Regions from separate parts of the Romboutsia hominis genome, predicted to be linked through region 3. Evidence: riboswitches for the same ligand, from Rfam matches in the RefSeq annotation. Region 3 holds a riboswitch; each other region holds the start of a gene.
The links. A riboswitch is a leader RNA that binds a small molecule or an ion and turns the genes downstream of it on or off. The one in region 3 is predicted to bind S-adenosylmethionine.
Positions count from the first base shown of each region.

Region 1: another riboswitch for S-adenosylmethionine. It lies ahead of FRIFI_RS07950 (O-acetylhomoserine aminocarboxypropyltransferase/cysteine synthase family protein); the one in region 3 lies ahead of FRIFI_RS08710 (Na+/H+ antiporter NhaC family protein).
Region 2: another riboswitch for S-adenosylmethionine. It lies ahead of metK (methionine adenosyltransferase); the one in region 3 lies ahead of FRIFI_RS08710 (Na+/H+ antiporter NhaC family protein).

Region 1 covers NZ_LN650648.1:1,643,064-1,650,599, reverse strand. The annotation lists gene FRIFI_RS07960 (hypothetical protein) at 1-496, opposite strand, end outside; gene FRIFI_RS07955 (hypothetical protein) at 735-1,292, shown strand; SAM riboswitch class I at 1,475-1,578, shown strand; partial or broken gene FRIFI_RS07950 (O-acetylhomoserine aminocarboxypropyltransferase/cysteine synthase family protein) at 1,668-2,906, shown strand; gene FRIFI_RS07945 (homoserine O-acetyltransferase/O-succinyltransferase family protein) at 2,908-3,798, shown strand; gene FRIFI_RS07940 (EcsC family protein) at 3,934-4,725, shown strand; gene FRIFI_RS07935 (hypothetical protein) at 4,857-5,981, shown strand; gene FRIFI_RS07930 (DMT family transporter) at 6,066-6,938, shown strand; gene FRIFI_RS07925 (zinc dependent phospholipase C family protein) at 7,119-7,536, shown strand, end outside.
Region 2 covers NZ_LN650648.1:2,778,899-2,786,434, reverse strand. The annotation lists gene mreB (rod shape-determining protein) at 1-8, shown strand, start outside; gene fabZ (3-hydroxyacyl-ACP dehydratase FabZ) at 25-453, shown strand; gene yyaC (spore protease YyaC) at 676-1,185, opposite strand; SAM riboswitch class I at 1,399-1,504, shown strand; gene metK (methionine adenosyltransferase) at 1,688-2,881, shown strand; gene recD2 (SF1B family DNA helicase RecD2) at 3,000-5,222, shown strand; gene FRIFI_RS13405 (ComF family protein) at 5,223-5,993, shown strand; gene hpf (ribosome hibernation-promoting factor, HPF/YfiA family) at 6,601-7,149, shown strand; gene secA (preprotein translocase subunit SecA) at 7,348-7,536, shown strand, end outside.
Region 3 covers NZ_LN650648.1:1,800,463-1,807,998, forward strand. The annotation lists gene FRIFI_RS08700 (L,D-transpeptidase family protein) at 1-193, opposite strand, end outside; gene FRIFI_RS08705 (hypothetical protein) at 426-569, opposite strand; gene FRIFI_RS08710 (Na+/H+ antiporter NhaC family protein) at 627-1,946, opposite strand; SAM riboswitch class I at 2,067-2,165, opposite strand; gene FRIFI_RS08715 (hypothetical protein) at 2,346-2,681, opposite strand; gene FRIFI_RS08720 (YtxH domain-containing protein) at 2,702-3,070, opposite strand; gene FRIFI_RS08725 (DUF2238 domain-containing protein) at 3,292-3,840, shown strand; gene FRIFI_RS08730 (deoxycytidylate deaminase) at 4,011-4,547, opposite strand; gene FRIFI_RS08735 (hypothetical protein) at 4,920-5,291, opposite strand; gene FRIFI_RS08740 (alpha/beta-type small acid-soluble spore protein) at 5,453-5,677, opposite strand; gene nrdF (class 1b ribonucleoside-diphosphate reductase subunit beta) at 5,826-6,797, opposite strand; gene nrdE (class 1b ribonucleoside-diphosphate reductase subunit alpha) at 6,809-7,536, opposite strand, start outside.

The DNA.
Region 1 (7,536 bases), 160 kb from region 3:
GTTTTAAGTATTTATTAAATATTGAATATATAAAAATAAGTGAAAATCCACTCAGAGTATATGAAGAAATATTATGTATAAATTGTGGTAAATGAAATATATTAACTGTGATAACAAGCATAAGCAAAGTAAATGTAGTTGAGAGTATGTTAGAGTATTCTTCAGGTTTTAATATATATTCATTAAAAAAATTTTTATCATCAAAATTTATAATTTCACTTACTATCTTGTCTATTGACATAAAATCATAGTCATTGGTATAAACTCCAACATCAACTAAGTAAAGTGTTATTTCTTCATATATATGAATAATTTTTTCTTCAAAAATTTTTCTTATCTTAAATATGTCTTTTTCTAATACATTGTATATTTCGGTTTTTATTATATTCTTAATATCCCTATTAGAATCTAATTTAGTTTTTATATAAAAGCTTCCATCACAAAGTAAAAACTTATCATTTTGATTTCTTATGATTATCCCAATATATTCATTCATAATATCACCACTCATTGAAAATTTATGTAAATTATAGCATATTAGTTGATATTATCAATATTAAAAAATTATAAATATGAATAAATTAATTTTATATATGCAAGCAAGCTTAAATGAATAAACATAAAAAAGTATTTGACAATTATAAATTTAGTCACTAAACTGTAAATATATATGTAAAGACACATGTAATATGAATTAAATATACTAAATTAAAAAATATATTTGGAGGAGAGATATGAGAACTAAAAATATTGTATTATCAGCACTTTTATGTGCAATGGGAATTATTATACCAATGTTTTCACCAATTAAAATAATATTAGAACCGGCATCTTTTACATTAGCTAGTCATATACCAATATTTATAGCTATGTTTATATCATCAAAGACTGCTCTATTTGTAACACTTGGAACTACAATAGGTTTTTTATTTGGTGGTTTCCCATTACCAATTGTAATTAGAGCACTAAGTCATTTATTATTTGTTAGTATTGGGTGTATTTACTTAAACAAAAATAGGGATCTTATAAAGAGTATAAAAAGTTCTTTAGGATATTCATTTGTTATAGGATTAATTCATGCTATTGGAGAAGTTTTAGTAATTATACCTTTTTATTTTTCATCAAACCTTTCGGAAGGATTTTATAATCAAGGTTTTTTAGTATCTGTTATAGGATTAATAGGAGTTGGAACTATAATACATAGTATGTTAGATTTCTCTTTAGCAGTTTATGTATGGAATATTCTACCTAAAGAGGTTAGAAATAAATATGTAGTAAAAACTCAAAACTAGACAAAATTTTATAGAATATAGTAATTTGGAATAATCAATAATTAAGCAAAAATGGTAAGTTATAGTATAAAATATTTTATGAACATATACATATAAATATATATATAAATTAATTTATTAAATTATAATTTCGATAATTATAATATATAATACTTATTAAATAATAAAAATAAGTAGAAAGTCTTTTATTAAGAATGGTGGAGGGACTGGCCCTATGAAGCCTGGCAACAGCTAACTTAGTTAGAATTGTGCTAAATCCTGCAGGAGTTTTCCTGAGAGATAAAAGGCATATTGATTTGTTGCGTTAATAAAAGGCTTCCTAGATAAAAGGGGGCTTTTTTTATGAAAAATTATAACAAGTAAACTTTATGTGTAAGAGGGGGATATAAACCAAATGTTGGGGAGCCTATGGTGTATCCTTTGGTTCAAAGTACAACCTTCAAATATGAAGATCCAGACTTAGTGGCAGATATATTTGATTTAAAAGCAGATGGCCATATGTATAGTAGAATAAGCAATCCAACAGTAGCAAATTTTGAAGAAAAAATAGCATATCTTGAAGGTGGCGTCGGAGCAGTTGCAGTTAGTTCAGGACAATCGGCGGTGCTTTTAGCTATTTTAAATATATGCAAAAGTGGAGACAATATAATATCAGTATCATCACTATATGGTGGAACTTATAATTTATTTAATATAACTCTTAGAAGTTTTGGAATAGAAACAAAATTTGTATCCAATAATGATGATAAAGAATATATACTATCCTTAGTAGATGAAAATACTAAAGCTATATATGGAGAAACTATAGGAAATCCAGGACTAGATATATTAGATTTTAAGAAATTAAGTGAAATAGCTAAAAAGGGGGATATTCCTTTTATAGTTGACAATACAGTAGCAAGCCCGTATTTATGTAATCCTATAAATTTTGGTGCAAATATAGTTATACATTCTACATCAAAATATATAGATGGTCATGCAGTGGCACTTGGAGGAATAGTTATTGATTGTGGTAATTTTAATTGGGATAATGGGAAATATCCATTATTAAGTGATGGAGATGTTAGTTGTCATGATATTAAATATGTTGAAGAATTTAGGAAAAGTGCATATATAACAAAGTTAAGAGCATCACTGCTTAGAGATTTAGGTAGCACAATGAGCCCTTTTAATCCATTTTTAAGTAATCTAGGATTGGAAACACTTCATCTTAGAATGAAAAAACATAGTCAAAATGCTTTAGTATTAGCAAAGTATTTAGAAAATCATGAAAAAGTAAGTTGGGTAAACTATCCATACTTAGAAAGTAGAGAAGATTATAAGAAAGTAAAAACTTACTTAAAAGGTGGAAGTGGAATATTAACATTTGGTATAAAAGGTGGAATAAATGAAGCTAAGACTTTTATAAAATCTTTAAAATTAGTAGATTTAGCAATACATCTTGGATTTAATAAAACATCAGTACTTCATCCAGCTAGCACTACTCATAGCCAACTGTCTAATGAAGATAAGATAAAGTGTGGAGTTAGTTTAGAGATGATTAGAGTATCTGTTGGAATAGAAAATATAGATGACTTAATAAATGACTTTGATATAGCACTTAAGGAAATATAATATGACTGTATATCTTTGTAAAAAAATAAATGGAGCCAAATTTGTAGATAGTTGTATAATAGAAAACAAAATTTATAATAAAAAGTTATATAGAAAATTTAGTTTAGATAAGATCAGCCCTCATTGTAAAACTATAGGTATACTAAATCTTATGCCTAATAAAGTAGAGACAGAGGCTCATTTATTAGAGTTATTTTCAAAAATGAATGAGGATATAAATATAAAGTTTATAAGGCTTAAAACGCACGTATACAAAAATTGTAATAGACTATATTTGATGAAAAATTATTATACCTTTGATGAAGTAAAATATGATTTAGATGGACTTATAGTTATAGGAGCTCCTATTGAAAAAATAGATTTCAAACAGGTTAAATATATAGATGAATTAAATTATATATTTGATTATTCTATTAAAAATCTAAAAAGTATGTTAAGTATATGTTGGGGAGCACAGGCTTGTTTAAATCATATATATGGAATAAATAAAGAGATACTTGATAAGAAGATATTTGGAGTATATAAGCATAATATACTTTGTGATGATGAAATACTTAAAAATATAAATAATGGTTTTATATGTGCTCATTCTAGGCACACTATATTAAATAGGAAAGATTTAAAAAATTGTAAATCTATAAAAATACTATCAACAACAGATGAAGGTATAGAGCATATTATAAAAGGGAAGTACAATGACTATTATATATTTGGACATCATGAGTACGATAAAGAATGCTTGAAAAGAGAGTATATAAGGGATAGAAATAAAAAAATATATATAGATATACCTAAAAATTATTTTATTGAAGATGATATGAACAAAGGAATAAGTGTAGATTGGATGGAACACAGCATTAAGATATACAACAATTGGATTAATATAATTTAATAAGAAATTAAGCAAGCTAGTTAGATAACTAGCTTGTTTAGTTTGGAAAAATAAGTACATAGTAATATTAAAAATCTATATGTATAATAAATATATTATGTAAATAATTAATATAAATTTTAAATAGGTGAAAAAATGCAAAATTATAATGAGATTAAACTAAAAGAATTAAAAAAATGGAAAAAGAAAATACGAAAAAAACCATCTATAATAGATAAAGCATCAAAAGAAACTCAAAATAAAATAAATTCCGTTTTACCTCAAAAGTACCACGAAATATTAACTGTAGCTATAAAAAATATGACTAAAATGGTTTTATTTGGGTCTAAGTATACTACTAAAAAACCTATACTAGATATATCTTTAGAAGAAAGAGATAATCTAGCTCTTGAAAAGATAAAAATTTATAAGAGAACTGCTATGATAGAAGGTGCTGGAACAGGGGCAGGAGGCATATTTATAGGGCTTTGTGACTTTCCATTACTTCTTAGTATAAAAATAAAGCTTATTTATGAAATTGCTAGCATATATGGATTTGATACAAATGATTATAAAGAAAGATTATATATATTAAACATATTTCAGCTTGCTTTTTCAAGTAAAGAGCATGTAAACTATGTATTTGAAAATATGGAATGCTTTGATGATTTTAAACATAAGTTATCTGATGATATTAATGCATTTGATTGGAGAAGCTTTCAACAAGAGTATAGAGATTACATTGATTTAGCAAAGTTATTTCAGTTAGTGCCAGGAATAGGAGCTTTTGTTGGGGCATATGTAAACAATAAATTAGTAGATAAACTAGGTGAATATGCAATATATGCTTATCATATGAGAATATTAGATGATAAAGACCACGAGGCTAAGAAGGAAAACTTTATATATACAAAATATAAAAATTTTATTAATAAAATAACTTTATAATATATGCCAAGTAATTTGACTAGTATATTAATTTGTGTAAGTTTATAATGTGTATTTTAAATATAACATTAATATATAAAGTCTCATAAGATATTATAACTAGAGTAAAATAGTTTAGGGGGGGAGTAGCCATGGAAAGCCCTACAAAGAAAGTTTTAATAGATAGTAGTTATGGGAATATAAGTAAAGTAAACTCAAAAGATGAAGTAATATTAGTAGGAGTATATCCTTTTGAAGGAATCTCCTATGTCGATAATATAGAACTTATTTTAAAACCAGAAAATAGTGAGCATATTACTGTTAATATCAAATATTCTGGTTATAATATGCAACTATTTTTAGGAGATTTTACAGGAGACAATAAATCAGAAATAATGGTTAGAGGCGGATTCGGGGGGTCTGGAGGATTTGAAATTGGAGTTATATATAAATATGAAGATGGTAAATTAATAGAGATATTTAACCAAGATATATTTTATAAAAATAATAATTGTAGCGCAACTTTTAAAGATGATTATAAGGTAAGCGTAAATTGTGGAAAGAAAAAATATACAATAGACATTTCATCAAAAGAAAAAGAATATCTGGAGTATTTATATTTACCTAATAGTAAGCTTAAAAATGCAGTTGACGCATATGTAGATGCACCAAATGGAATTTTTCCCACAAAGCAAATTTACAATAATTATTATGAACTCTTAATACAACAAAGAGTAGTCGGAATATCTAATGCAGATACATTAGGTATTATACAAACGTATAGTAACTTAATAGATTCAAATATAAAAAACATATATAAAGGATTATTACTTACCGATTATAATTATAGGAAAAGACAAAGATATAATAAATTTATTACTGAAAAAGATGTAAATAATTATGACTTTAAAAATTTAAAAGGTAATTATTTAAATAGAAATAGTATTTATTCTGCAAGAGATTTTAAGGTAAATAAAGATAGTATGAATTTAATAGTAAATAATATATTTGAAGAAAAAAATACTTTATACCTTAATGGATATTTACTAAACTTAACAGAAAATACTATTAATGATATTAATAACTTTAAGATTGAGTTAAAAGATGCTACTGGCAGAGTATTTGCTAAAAAGATTTTTAAGAGAATAGACATAAATGGAGGTTTAGAGGCATTTGAAGGTAAAAAGATACTGCTGACTTTTTTTGGAGAAGAGTATAATTTATATAATATAAATACAGGCAATTTAACGTGGGATTATAATTGCGAGATTATATAAAAAACTAGCTAGATAGTTTTTTTTAATATATAATAAATAATTGCATACAAAAGATAAATAAAAAAATTACATAGGAGGTATATCGTGCAGGCAGAGTTAAGTAACAGAAGTAAAGGTATAATATGTATAATAGTTTCGGCATTTGGATTTGCTATGATGTCGGCTTTTATAAAATTAGCAGGAGACTTACCAACTTTTCAAAAGACATTTTTTAGAAATTTAGTTTCTTGTGTAGTAGCATTTATAATGGTTACAAAAGCAAAACAAAGTTATTTTGGAAGTAGGGAAAATAGAAGATTATTAAACTTAAGATCAGCATTTGGCACACTTGGTATAATATTTAATTATTATGCAATAGATAGAATGGTGTTATCAGATGCCAATATGTTAAATAAGTTAAGTCCATTCTTTGTTATAATATTTTCTGCGTTATTTTTAAAAGAAAAGATAAAAACTAATCAAATAGCTGCTGTATTAGTGGCATTTGTAGGAGCTTTATTTATAATAAAACCAACATTTGATTTAGAAATGTTACCATCAATTGTGGGTGTAGCAGGTGCTTTATGTGCGGCATCAGCATACACTTGTCTTAGGGTATTAGGTAAAAAAGAAAATGGAGCGACTGTAGTATTTTATTTTTCTTTATTCTCATTAGTTGTAATATTTCCGATAATGATTATGACTTATGAGCCAATGAGTATGATACAACTTATGTATTTACTTCTTGCAGGGGTATTTGCGACTGTAGGCCAATTTGGTGTAACTTGGGCTTATAAATATGCGCCAGCTAAAGAGATATCTATATTTGATTATTCTAATATAATATTCTCTGCAATAATAAGTGTAGTATTATTTAGTGTATTTCCCGATAAGTTTAGCGTATTTGGATATTTTGTAATATTTAGCGCATCGTTTTATATGTTTATGTACAATAAAAAAAGTGAAGAATGTAATTAAAGTGAGGTTGTTATACCTCACTTTAATTATTATTTAAAATAATGATTTTACCTTGAAGAAATACAAAAAATTATAAAAAATTACAAAAAGTTACAAAATATGTAAATATATTGAAAGAGAAATCGTTTTTATATATTTTTAATTATAAAGTATTTTAATATTTGGAGGTAAAATAAGGCCATGATAAGAAATATAAAGAAAAATAGCGCAAAAGCATTTGTAATTTCAATGTTATTTGTAGCTATGGGCTCAACATCTTATGCTTGGGATGGTAAAAAAGATGGGACAGGAACGCACGCTTTAATTGCAACTCAAGCAGTTAAAATGATTGAAAAAGATTTAAGCAAATCAGAACCGCAATTATTAAAGTCAAATCTTGATATTCTAAAATCTAACTTAAGAGACTTACAACTTGGATCCACATATCCAGATTATGATCCAAATGCTTATGATTTATATCAAGATCATTTTTGGGATCCAGATACTAAAAATAATTTTACACTTGATAATAAGTGGTATGTGGCATCACCTATATATGATAATGCAGAATCACAAGTTAGAAAATTTACAACTGATGCAAAAAATGAGTGGGAAAAAG
Region 2 (7,536 bases), 980 kb from region 3:
GGAGATAATTAGGAGGGTACTTAAATGTTAAATATAGACCAAATAAAAGAATTAATACCACATAGATATCCATTTTTATTAGTAGATAGGATAATAGAATTAGAAGAGGGAAAAAGAGCTAAAGGTATAAAAAATGTAAGTGTAAATGAACCATTTTTCCAAGGTCATTTCCCAGAATACCCGATAATGCCAGGAGTACTTATAATAGAAGCTATGGCTCAAGTAGGGTGTGTAGCTATGATGTCAGTAGATGAGAATAGAGGAAAATTAGGTGTATTTGCAGGTATAGATAAAGTTAGATTTAAAAAAGAAGTAAGACCTGGGGATACATTAACTATGGAAGTTGAAATGACATCTATAAGAAGAAATATTGGAAAAGCTTTGGCAAAAGCTTTTGTTAATGAAGAATTAGTATGTAGTGGAGAGTTAATGTTTGCTCTTGTAGAAAAATAAAAATAAGGCTATTTCCTTTAAGGAAATAGCCTTATTTTTATTTTTCTAAGATTGATATATGATGTAAGTAAATTATTAGATAAAACAATCAAGTAAAATTGTTTTGAAATATGTTATATGTCAAAATTTGTATGCAGAACATTAAAAATAATAAAAAGCAGATAAATAGCCTAACCTATAAAAATTTAATCTAAAGAACAGGCTATATTAAATATTGATTTGTCATGTAGAAAGAAGTAAAGATAAAGATATAAGTTCGGCAAGTTCTAATATAAAACTAAGTCGAACGTTATTAAAAGAAAATCTATTATTTTCATCTATCTTATCTACAATACCTACAATAGAATAGTTTCCTATTTGAGGTAATTTTTTACCTACCCCCTTGCCAGGAAGAATAGGGCCTTCTCTGACTTGGATATTTCCTATATTATTTTTTGCACCCAGACATGCATCAATAGCTAGAAAATTTCCGTTAGGATGAGCCTTTTTTATATGTTCGATAGACTCATATATATTTAAAGCATGAATAGGATTATCTAAGGTTCCGTAGACAGGGAAATTAAAGTCGCTATTTTTAAGCATAGTGCCAACTAAAGGGCCAAGAGCATCACCTATAGCCCGATCTGTTCCTATACAGACCACAACTGTATTATCATTTATTATGTCTCTAAGTACAGAACAAAGGATTTCAACAACATTTTCTTTATTATAATTGACCTTGGCCAGATACATAGGAACACCCCCTTCACAAGAATATATGAAATATAGGATAAAAAAAGACCTATATAGATTTATAAGATATAATATGAAAAAATTATTAAATAGGATACAAGATAGTTTGAATAGACAAGCAAAAAATTATTGCATAAAAGATTGACAGTATATAAAAAAGGTAGTAACATATAAGTTAGTGATACAAAATAATAACTTAATAAATTCTTGATTACCTTATCAAGAGCGGCGGAGGGACAGGCCCTGTGAAGCCCAGCAACCACCCATTAGGGAAAAGGTGCTAAATCCTACAAGACTTTATAGTTTTGAGAGATGAGGTTAGTTAATTAGCATATACGAAATAATTAACCTCTTCTTAATAAGAAGAGGTTTTTTTATTAGATAAATAATTACTAAACTCCTAGCTCTTAAGATTTAATTAGGTTGTATTTTAGTGAAAATCATTATAAATGATTAGAAATCAAATCTAAATAAAATGAATTATATTAAGGAGGAGATACAAATGGCAAGACATTTATTTACGTCGGAATCAGTAACTGAAGGGCATCCAGATAAAATCTGTGACCAAATATCAGATTCTATACTAGATGCATTATTAGAGAAAGATCCACATGCAAGGGTAGCTTGTGAAACAACAACTACAACAGGATTAGTATTAGTAGCAGGAGAAATAAGTACTAATACATATGTAGACATTCCTAAATTAGTAAGAGAAACAGTAAGAGAAATAGGGTATGACAGAGCTAAATATGGATTTGACTGTGATACTTGTGCAGTAATAACTGCAATAGATGAACAATCAGGCGATATAGCTATGGGTGTTGATGAAGCCTTAGAAAATAGAGAAGGTGAAAATGCTGAAGATGAAATAGAAAAGGTTGGAGCAGGAGACCAAGGTATAATGTTTGGTTTCGCTTGTAATGAAACAGAAGAGTTAATGCCACTTCCAATATCTTTAGCTCATAAGCTATCTAGAAGATTAACAGAAGTTAGAAAAAATAAAACTTTAGAGTACTTAAGACCGGATGGAAAGACTCAAGTTACAATAGAATACGATGGAAATACTCCTGTTAGAGTTCATACTATACTTATATCAACTCAACATGGAGAAGAAGTTACTAACGAAACAATAAGAAAAGATTTAATAGAGCATGTTATTAAAGCTGTTATACCAGCAGATTTAATGGATGAAGAAACTATAATATACATCAACCCAACAGGAAGATTCGTTATAGGAGGACCACAAGGAGATACAGGTCTTACAGGAAGAAAAATAATAATAGATACTTACGGAGGATACTCAAGACATGGTGGAGGAGCATTCTCAGGAAAAGATCCAACAAAGGTTGATAGATCAGCAGCTTATGCAGCAAGATATGTAGCTAAAAATATAGTAGCAGCAGGACTAGCAGATAAATGTGAAATAGAGTTAGCTTATGCAATAGGTGTTGCTAGACCATTATCAGTATTTATAGATACTTTTGGAACTGGAAAAGTTGAAGAATCTAAATTAGTAGAATTAGTAAATAAACACTTCGATTTAAGACCAGGAGCAATAATAAGAGACTTAGACTTAAGAAGACCTATATACAAGCAAGTAGCAGCTTATGGTCATTTTGGTAGAACAGATATAGATTTACCATGGGAAAGAACTGATAAAGCAGAGCTATTAAGAAAAGAAGCATTAGGACAATAATTTAAAATAACTATAGATAATTCACCCCATTTAAAGGGGTGAATTTTTTTGGTATAAAAGGTATAATAAATACAACTTAAGTGAACGATAGAAATATTATGGGTTGTAGGAGATGAATATGGAAAGATTAGAAGGAATGATAAGTGATATAGTATTTAAAAATGAGGATAATGGGTACACTATAGCCCACTTGGCTAACTCAGATAATGAAGTAGTCATAGTTGGTTGTATGCCTACTTTATCGGTGGGGGAAAGCATAGAAGTTGAAGGAAAATGGACAAATCATAAAACTTATGGAACTCAGTTTGAAGTAAATAAATTTATGCCAGTAACACCAACATCTCTGGAGGGGATATATGTATACTTATCTTCTGGTATGATACATGGAATCGGAGAAAAAATGGCAAAAAAAATAGTGGATAAGTTTGGAGTAAGTACATTAGATATAATTCAAAATAATCCTCATAGGCTGAGTGAAGTGGATGGTATAGGTCAAAAGAAAATAGATCAGATAGTAAAAAGCTATGAAGAAAATAGAGAGCTTAGAAATATAATAATAGAACTTTCTCCATATGGAATAACTCCTAACTACTGTATGAAGATATATAAAAAGTATAAAAACAAAGCTATTGAAGTTATAAACAAGAATCCATATAAATTAGCGGAAGATATAAGAGGTGTTGGATTCAAAATAGCAGATAATATAGCTAGTAAAATAGGAATTGAAAAAAATTCAAAAGATAGAGTCTCTCAAGGGATACTCTATACTCTAAACCAATCATTAGGGAATGGTCATACATACCTACCAGAAAATATCCTTATACAAGAAGCTATTAAATTATTAGAAGTAAAAGGAGAGCTTGTAAAAGAGTGTATACTAGAACTTGCATATGATCAAAAAATACATATAGAGAAAAAAGATAATCAACATCTAATATATTTAATACCATACTATTTATCGGAAAATGGAGTATGTAAACAAATAATAAAATTATCTCAGCATGAATTTAAAGATTTAAATATAGATATAGAAGAAGAGATAAGAGTAGTAGAAAAAGAAGAAGGTATAAAGCTTGCTAACAATCAAATGTTAGCTGTAAAAGAAGCAATAGAAGGTGGAGTGGTAATAATAACTGGTGGTCCGGGAACAGGAAAAACCACTACTATAAACACCATAATAAAAATATTTGAAAACAATAATCAAGAAGTTGTATTAGCTGCCCCAACAGGAAGAGCAGCAAAGAGGATGAGTGAAACTTCAAGTAAAGAGGCTAAGACTATACATAGATTGCTAGAAATGGGATATGCAACAGATAGTGATGAACTTCAATTTATGAAAAATGAAGAAGAGCCAATAAAAGCAGATGTAATAATAATAGATGAGGTTTCTATGGTTGATATTTTACTAATGTACTCTTTACTAAGGGCAATTAAACCTGGAACAAGGGTTATATTAGTAGGCGATAGTGACCAATTACCATCAGTAGGTGCAGGAAATGTACTTAAAGATATGATAGATTCTTGCGTTATAAAAGTAGTTAGATTAACTGAGATATTTAGGCAAGCTCAAGAAAGTATGATAGTAGTTAATGCTCATAAAATAAATAATGGACAGCCATTACATTTAAACTCTAAAGGAAAAGATTTCTTTTTTATAAGAAAAAATACCAATGAAGAGATAATAAATGAAATAATAGGTTTAGTAAGTGAGAGATTACCTAAATTTTATAATGTAGATAAATTAAAAGATATACAAGTTTTATCTTCTATGAGAAAAGGAGATTTAGGAGTTACAAATTTAAATATAGAACTTCAAAAGCATCTTAATAAACCAGAAAAGTATAAGGTAGAAGAAAATTTCCAACGAAGGATTTTTAGAGTTGGCGATAAAGTCATGCAAATAAAAAATAATTATACTAGAAAATGGGAGAATGAGGATAAAACTGATAGTGGAGAAGGTATATACAATGGTGATATTGGATATGTATATCATATAGATAAAGATAAAAGGATAGTATACGTTATATTTGATCAAGTCAAAATTGTATCATATACCTATGATGAGCTAGATGAGTTAGATCATAGTTATTGTACTACTATTCATAAAAGTCAAGGAAGTGAGTTTCCAGTAGTTGTAATACCTATAACCTGGGCTCCACCAATGCTTTTAAGTAGAAATTTATTATATACAGCAGTAACTAGAGCAAAAAAACTAGTTGTACTAGTAGGAGATGTAAAGTATTTAGAATACATGATAAAGAACAATAGAATTAATAATAGACATTCAAATTTATCCTATAAGCTAAATAAATTTAAGGAAGAAGGTTTGTTAATTAAATAGATGTATAATTTCTTAATACATAAACAAAAACTAATAAGAGAAATATTTCATACAAGTTTAGAATTATTGTATCCAGATAATATATCTTGTATAATTTGCAACAATCCTATAAAAACTACAAATACATATTCATTATGTACATCTTGCTTTAAGGAATTACATTTTATATTAGATGGATGCCTAAAATGTGGAAAACCAACTATCAATGATTCTTTAGGAGAAATAGATACTTACAATTGTAGATATTGTAAATGTAAATCTTTTTATTTTGATAGAGCTATATCATGTATAGAATATAGTGAATTTAGCAAAAAAGTAGTTTTTGGATTAAAGTATAATAGTAAGACATATATGAGTAGATATATAGCGACTATAATGAAAGAAAGGATAGACCTAGAGCCTTTAGAATTTGATTATATTTTGTTTGTTCCACTTCATAAAAAAAGACAAAGAAAAAGAGGTTTTAATCAATCAGAGAAAATAGCTAAGTACTTAGGTGAGATATTAGGTAAAGATGTTTTAGATATAATTGTAAGAACTGAAAATACAAAAAGACTTTACAAATTGAATAAAGAAGAGAGGAAGAAAGAATTAAAGAATGTATTTGAATTAAAGGAAGAATCATTCAAATTAAAAAATAAGAATATTTTATTAGTGGATGATATTTTTACAACAGGGTCAACAGTAAATGAAATATCAAAAATATTAAAGTTAAATAATGTAAATAGGGTTACAGTGATAACATTTTTAACTAGAACCATTGATACCTAAAATTACTATTGACATTAAGTTACTAAAATATTAAAATAGATAAGTAATATTTAGGTCTGTGGTTGAAAGTCCAAGCCAGTCGCAGGCAAAGGGATCCACGTAAGTTAACACTAAAAATTGGGTTAATGATCATGGTGCGGCTTAGAAGTAAGACCTACCGATATAAAATCGAGAGAGCTAGTAGTGCGGCAAACCCAAGCGAACCCTCCAGTAGGCGAGTGTGGGGTCAAAAACCAGGTCAGCTAAATATTCAAAAGTACCTTCAGAGGTGCTTTTTTTTTACAAAAATTTAAATTACGACAATAATTCACAAATTAATCACAACTATTATTGATATATGTGGATAGTTGAAGAATTATGAATAGCTAGAAATACAGTATTTAAGAGTTATTAACAAATTTATCCACATTATCCACAAAGGTAATAAAAACATTAATCCACATGATAATAGTAAATATTAATAAATAAAATAATATAACTTTATTTGAATATAATAAATTATAAAAGTAAACAATAAAAATAAAGGATTGTATAAGTCGATATAGAATATATTATGTAAGTATAAAATATAAGTTTTATACCGTTATAACCGAAGGGAGATGTTCTTATGAATATAATTATATCTGGAAAACAAATAGAACTAACAGATGGAATAAAGTCATCGATAGAAGAAAAAATAGGTAAGTTAGATTATTATCTTCATCCATCAACAGAGGCTAAAGTAACTGTTAGTGCTAAAAAAGCTAGACACAAAATAGAAGTAACAATAATCCCTATAAGTGGACCAATAATAAGAGCAGAAGATATAGAAGAAAATTTATATGCTGCTATAGATGTTGTATACGATAAATTAAATACGCAATTAAGAAAATATAAAAAAAGATTGCAGGATAGACACCATGTAAATGAGAGTATAAGATATCAAACAGATGATTTATTAGAGGATAGTGATTATTCTGAGGATGAAGAAAATATAGACATAGTTATAGAAAGACATAAGAAATTTGATATGAAGCCTATGAGTGCAGAAGAAGCTGTTTTACAAATGGATCTTATAGGACATGATTTCTATATGTTCAGAAATGTTGATACTGATGATATTTCTATAGTTTATAGACGTAGAAATGGTGGATATGGGATGATAGAACATGAGTAATCTGTATTAATGTATTTATATATTAAAAATAATGCCACTAATTAAAGACATATAAAATCTTTGTTAGTGGCATTTATTTTGTTTGTAGATATTAAGCGAGATCAAGTAAATACATGGTAAATATAACAATATAAAATCTATTGTTTTTATGGTAAAATGTATAATAGTACAATAAATGAGCGAGGAGAGATGCTAAACATGGGTTTTTTAGATAATTTATTCAATATGGCAGATAAAAGAGAACTAAAAAAATTCAATAAGATAGTTGATGAAATAGACTCTTTAGAATCAAAGTTCGAGCCTATGACAGATAAAGAACTTAAGAATATGACTAATATATTCAGAGAAAGACTAGATGGTGGAGAAAGTATAGATAGTATTTTACCA
Region 3 (7,536 bases):
TTCCTACAGTGCTACTCCAAACGTGCAGTACCTTAAATCTATAATCTACTTTTTTTAATATATAGGTAAGTTTATCTTTAGTAGATGTAATTATAATATAGCCTGTATCACTTTTTATATGATTCTCATTTACAAACTCTTCCATATTTTTATCAAATTTGCTGTAATCTATCTGTCTATAGTATCTATTCATAAATAATATTTCACCTTCTCATAATAATATTTATTATAATTATGCTAATTATAAACTTTATGTGATATTTCAGTTAATTTAACTATTATTGTACGAATGTAAAAATATTAAGTTTATTTTTTACACTCGCTAAACTGATTGGTATTACTTAACTGTAATAATTATCTACTAATTTTTGAAATATCATAATTTCCTTAAGCGTAAAAAAAGTGAAGTTTTAAAACTTCACTTTTTAAGTATTATTATGTTTCATATACTTATATGATTTAACTATACATCGAGCTTGATTTATAGTATATATTGATATTTCATAGGATGATGTTATTATAAAAGTCGATACTACTCCTACTAAGAAATCATAGTCACCTAATGCCATAATCTCCTCCAGTATTGCTTTTATTATATTATATGAAACTAAAATTTTATAGTTACATTAAGCTACTTCTTTTTTCCTTTTATTAACTTTATTTAAGTTTGGAATACCAAATGTTATAGCTATTATTCCACAAGCTAACATTAACCAAGGATAATGTAGATATTTAATTAATTCAACAGGAGATATTCCTACCATCCCTGCAGCTGTTAATACTTGTGCACCATATGGAACTATGCCTTGCCAACAAGATGAGAATATATCTAATATACTTGCAGTTTTTCTATTATCTATATCAAATTTTGTAGCTATATCTTTTGCAAGTGGCCCTGCTGTTACTATTGCTATAGTGTTGTTTGCTGTACATAAATCTACTATACTTACTAATGCTGCTATACCAAACTCTGCACCTTTTTTAGTTTTTATTTTACTACTTATAAAATTAAGTATAAAGTCTATTCCACCATTTAATTTTATAAGTTCTACAAGTCCTCCGATTATTATAACAAGTAGACATAATTCATACATTCCTGATATACCACCTGATATAGCTTCTATAAATCCAAATAACCCAAATGAATTTGTAAATAATCCTATTGCACCTGCAAATACTACTCCAAAACTAAGTAAAACAAATACATTTACTCCACATAAAGCCCCTACTAAAACGCCTAAATATGGTAAAACTTTTATAAAATCATATCTATAGCTTGTGCTACCACCTAAACTATACCCTGATGTTATAGTAGCTAATAATATAGCAGTTATAATAGCTGCTGGTAAAACTATTAAGAAATTTACTCTAAATTTATCTTTTAATTCACATCCTTGAGTTTTGGTTGCTGCTATTGTAGTGTCTGATATCATAGATAAATTATCTCCAAACATAGCTCCACCTACAACAGCTCCTATTACTAATGGTGCTGGTATTCCTGTTTTAGCTGCAATTCCTATGCCTATTGGCCCAAGTGCTGCTATTGTTCCCATTGATGTTCCCATAGATATAGATATAAAACATCCTATTACAAATAACCCTGATACTAAAAGATTAGGAGGAAGAATTGATAAACTTAAATTAACAGTTGAGTCAACACCTCCCATTGCCTTAGCTACACTTGAAAAAGAACCTGCAAGTATAAATATCATAATCATAGATATTATATCTATATTACCTGCTCCTTTACAAAATACTTCTATCTTTTCTCCTAAACTAACTTTTCTATTAAGAGAAAATCCTACTATAGTTGCGATTATAAATGCTACTATTGCTGGCATTTTATAAAAATCCCCAGTTATTACCCCGCTACCTAAAAATACTATTAAAAATACACCCAGTGGTAATAATCCTAATATACTACCTTTTTTTGCTTCTTCTTTCATAATATACCTCCCTTTATATTAAAACTTCTAAAGAGTATAATTTTAATTTATTTAAATATACCTGATATTTTTTAATAAAAAAAACCTGAGATAACTCAGGCTTTGACAGCAAAAATTATACTCTCATCTTTCAGCTTATGCTGCAGGATTTAGCACCCGTATAATAATACTGGTTGCTGGGCTTCGTCGGGCCAGTCCCTCCGCCACTCTTGATAAGAATTATTTAATTATTTATATAATAGTTAATTTTCACAATTTTGTCAATATTATTTTTTAATTATTCTAATAAATCTACTTATAAATTATATATATTAATTTTTTATACATCTTAATTTATTATGATATATTAGCAAATAAAAAAGTCATAATTAAATTATGATTTAATTATGACTTTTATGACTATTTATTAATAAATACAGATTTTAATATATTTAATATTTCAGTAAATATCTCAACATTAGATTTTACATTTTCTTTAGCCACTACTATATCTGCTGTTACATCTGTTGCAACTTCCGCAACGTCTTTTACATTTTCACTAATATCGCTGATATTATCAACTAAATTAGGTAATTTACCTACTACTGTATGTATGTCATCAGAATTTGTTGATACCACTGTATTGATATTTTTAATAAATTCATTAATATTTTTTAAAGTTATTATTAAAAATATTAATGCACCTATACCTAATAATGCTAGTATTATATATATTACATTTAAATCTATGTACATAATGTTATTCTCCATAGCAATTATTCTTTATCCTTAGCTTCTTGTGGAGCTTGTAATAATTCTACAACATTAGTATCTACTACGTCTTCATTTTCTTTCTTTTTACTATCTAAATACTCTTTTATTCTTCTCTTAGATTCATTTACATTTGTAGTTAATTTTTCTTTTGTTTTGGCAGCCTTTTCACTTACATTTGTGTTTATATCTTTAGCTGTATTTTTTATATCTTCTCTAGTTTCTTTTCCTGACTTAGGAGCTAATAAAACCCCACCTAGTATTCCTGTTATAGCACCTGTTGCAACACCTAGTGTAGCTATTTTTATCTTTTTATTTCTTTCTTTTGCTTTTTTAGCTTTTTTCTTTTGTTCTATTTTTTTTGCTAAACTCATGCTCATCACTCCTATTGTTAATTTGTATTATACCATTTTTTACTATTTTTCTAATATTTCTAATACATATATACCCAAATTAGTAAGTTTTAAAACAAAATAATTTATTTTTCTATTTATTTTTTTATATTTCAGCTAAATTAAATTATATAAATTAAACTTACATTTTATTTATACGTATGCACATAATAATATAATAATTATGGAAGGTAGGAATTGCTATGAAACATAAAGATATTAAGAAATTTAGTATATTACTTTACATTATTTATATTTTATCTATAATATTTTTTCTATTTAACAAAGAATTTGGAAAAAGCGTAATTAGCTTAATTTCGCTTATAATTACTTTTGTGCTTACTAAAGCTTATTTAAAAAACTTAGCTATACTTGACTGCCCATTGTACATAATTGGAAACATTTTTATATTATCTTCTTTTTTACTAGGTTCATGTTATAGACTTTACGATATAATCCCATTTTATGATGATTTTCTTCATTTTTGGTCTGGATTTATATCTGTTAAAATTGGATTTAATATACTAAAAAATATTAGTAGTAAAAATAATAAACTTTTAATATGTATGATTCTTTTCTTCTTTGCAATGGGCATATCAGCAATTTGTGAAATATGTGAATATTTACTAGATGTCTTATTTAAGATGAATACGCAATCTGGCGGTTTAAAAGATACCATGATGGATTTAATAGATGCTTCATGTGGTGCTTTTTTTATGATTGTATATTACTATAGAAAGTATTTAAGGTAAAATATTATATTAAACTCAACACTATTAAATATAAACAAAGCTACTTAACATATGTTAAGTAGCTTTGTTTATATTTAATATATCTTTTTACAGTAATCATTGTTGAATATAAATAAACAATGAATTATTATATATTTTTCTATAAAAGCTAAATTGTTTAGCCTAGCCTTTTAATAGCTCCTTGGCTTACTTAAGAATTCTTGAACACGTTTCTTCTCTTTCTCACGTTTAGCTTCTTGTTCTTCTTGCTCTTGTTTTAATGCATCTTCATATTTAATGTATTCTATTCCAGCTTCTTCAAATAGCTGCTGGCCTAAGCCTGTAGGATACTCTCCTTTAAATATTACTTTTTTTATTCCTGCTTGAATAATAGATATTGAGCAAAATACACAAGGTTGAGTAGTAGCATACAATGTAGCTCCTTCACAGCTTATTCCATGTTTAGCACATTGTATTATAGCATTTGCTTCAGCATGCCCAGCTCGACATAGTTCTAAGCCTTGTCCTGAAGGTATACCTCTTTTTTTTCTCTCGCAATAGCCAATATCTGAACAATGAATAGTTCCAGCAGGACTTCCATTATAACCTGTAGCTATAATTTGCTTTCCTTTTATAATTACAGCTCCTACTTGTCTTGAAACACACGTACTTCTAACTTTACTATCTTCGGCTATATCCATCGCCCACTCTGTAAATAATTTTCTCATATGATATGCTCCTTCTGTTCATTTATTATTTATAAATATCTTTATATGTCAAAATCCCTATAACCTTAGTTAAATCTAATCATTATACCCGCATCTATAATCTTATTTTTTATTTTCTTAAAATCATCTTAACTCACACGTCATTATTTTTTCAAGAGTTATTATAAATTTGTAATATTTAACTACTTATTTAACATAAATGTATATAATATATTTTTTTAGTAATAATATTACTATCCCTTTAATCATGCTCCTTAGTCATTAATTTTATATAGCTTTATTTTTCAGTTTATTATTAAAAAAAGACAGAAATAAATTCTGTCTTTTTTTAATAATAGCCCTTAAGCATCTACTTAAAGGCATAATATATATTTATATAACATAAAGTTTTGAAATTATCTTATCATATTTACCTCTAGCCAAGCAAATACCACCTGCATACTTTATATATTCTTCTTCACTAAGTTTTCCTTCTTCAACTTCACTAAATCTATCAATAATATTAGAATTATCTAAAAAATCTTCTACACTTTCTAATATACAAATTAAATTTATCTTAAACCCATCTGAATTTAACTTTCTTTCTTGTTTTTCTTCTTTTAAATACACTACTTCATGTTCTTTGTCTAACGTAACCTTTACGAAATCTGAAAGCCTCTTTTCTGTTGGTAATAATACTGAATATTTTTCCATATCTAAAAATATTTCATACAATTCTTTTAGTCTTGCTAACTCTGAACTCATCCTTAATCTCCTTTATATAGCCTACCTATTAATCGTGGTTATACTTTGTACTTTCATTATAATTTCATCTACTTAATTCGTCAACTTTTTACACTAAAATGGTTTTAATTACTAAAAAAAGCATTGAGTTGTTTACTGACTTTCAACTCAATGCCTGTTAATTATTTATTTTTTTTATTATATTCTCTTAGTAGCTGTTCTTCACCCATTTCTACTAATCTTCTACTCATCACACCACCTAAGTTTCCACCTATATGTCCATTTTTATATGATGTATCATTAGATCCATCTATATGACTATTTGATATTCCTAGTTCATTTGCTATTTCTAGTTTCATTTGATTTAGAGCTTGTTTAGCATTACTTATTGCTGGTTTTTTAGACATTTTAATACCTCCTTAAACTTTCTTATATATTTTTATCAAATTTAAATGATATTATTATGTATTTTTGATTTATAAGATTATTAAAATGCTTTTACCTAATATAAAACATTAAACTAAAAAATCACTTGGTTTTATCCAAGTGATTTTTTTATATTAAGAAATCTTCATCTTTTAATTCTTCATATACACCTTTTTGATATCCATTACCTTTAGTCGAGAAAAAGTCGTGATTTTTGGTTTCTGTACTTAGCCCATTTAGTACTATTGGGTTTATTTCACTTACTTTATAGTATTCATTAAACCCTAAATTCTCTAATGCCCTATTAGCATTGTATTTTAAGAAATTTATAACTTCACTTTCAAGACCGCTATCTTTGTATATAGTGTTTGTATAGTTTATTTCATTTTCCATTAAATCTTCAAGTATTTTGTACATTCTATCTTTTAATTCTTCTTTTTTAGCTTCTTCAAACTTTTCATATATTTCTTGAGAAAGAAGTCCTATATACTTTCCATGTAGTGATTCATCTCTAAGTATAAGAGATATTATTTCTCCACTTGCAACCATTTTACCTTGGCCTGCTAGATATAGTGGATAGAAAAAACCTGAGTAGAATAAAAAGCTTTCTAAGAATACACTTGTTACCATAGATAAATATAAACTTTCTTCATCTTTTGTATTTTTATATTGGGCTAGTACTAAGTCCGCCTTTTTCTGAAGTGTTTCTTCACTTTCTATCCATTTAAATAATTCTTCAATTTCATCATTAGAAAGCAGTGTCATAAATATAGATGAGTAACTTTTAGCATGTATTTCTTCCATAGTTCCCATAAATGATAATACTGCTTTTCTTTGAAGGTTATCTGTAAGGCTCATCATAGATGGTACCCCATCATTTCCTTGCTTAGTGTCTAGTAATGTAAGTCCACCTAATACTTTTTTATATAATTCTTTTTCTTTTTCATTTAATTCATTAAATACTTTTAAATCTTTTGAAACTGATATTTCCTCTGGTAACCAAAATTGTTTTACATTTTGTTCCCAAAAGGCTTGAGTAAATCCATCATCTTCTTTATTCCAGTTTACTGCTTTGTGTATTTTTTCTAATTTAAATGTCATAGTACTCCCCCTTATACTGAACACATAAGACACTCATTGTTGTCTCTAGTCATTTTAGTTCTTGTGTAGTAAAGACTTTTTAGTCCTTTTTTGTAAGCATATATATATAATCTAGCTATATCTCTAGTTGTTTTATCATCTGTTACAAATAATGTTGTTGATATACCTTGGTCAACATGATTTTGGACTGTTGAAACTATATCTATAACTTTTCTCATATCCATTCTATATGCAGATTGGTAATAAAGCATGTTTTCATTAGTTAAAAATGGCATAGGATATATAGTTGTAGAATCACCATATGTTCTAACTTCAACCGGCTCTGTAATTGGCATTATACTTGATGTTGCATTTTGAACATAACTAATACTTTGAGTTGGTGCTATTGCTGTTAAGTATGCATTATATAATCCATGTACTTTTACTTCATCTAATAAAGCTTCCCATTCTTTAGTTGTAGGTATATGTATACCTTCAAACAATTTTTTTACTTTATCTGTCTTAGGTAAGTATGAATTTTTATAATATTTTTTTAATACATTACTATCTTTTCCTTTTGCATATTCTGATTTTTCAAACCCAACAAATGTTTTATTTCTCTCTTTAGCTATATTCATAGATGACTTTATAGCAAAATGTCTAACTATTGCAAAAAATACATTACAAAAGTCTATTGCTTCTTCTGATGTATAAAGTATATTTTCTCTTACTAAGTATCCATGTAAATTCATAGCTCCAA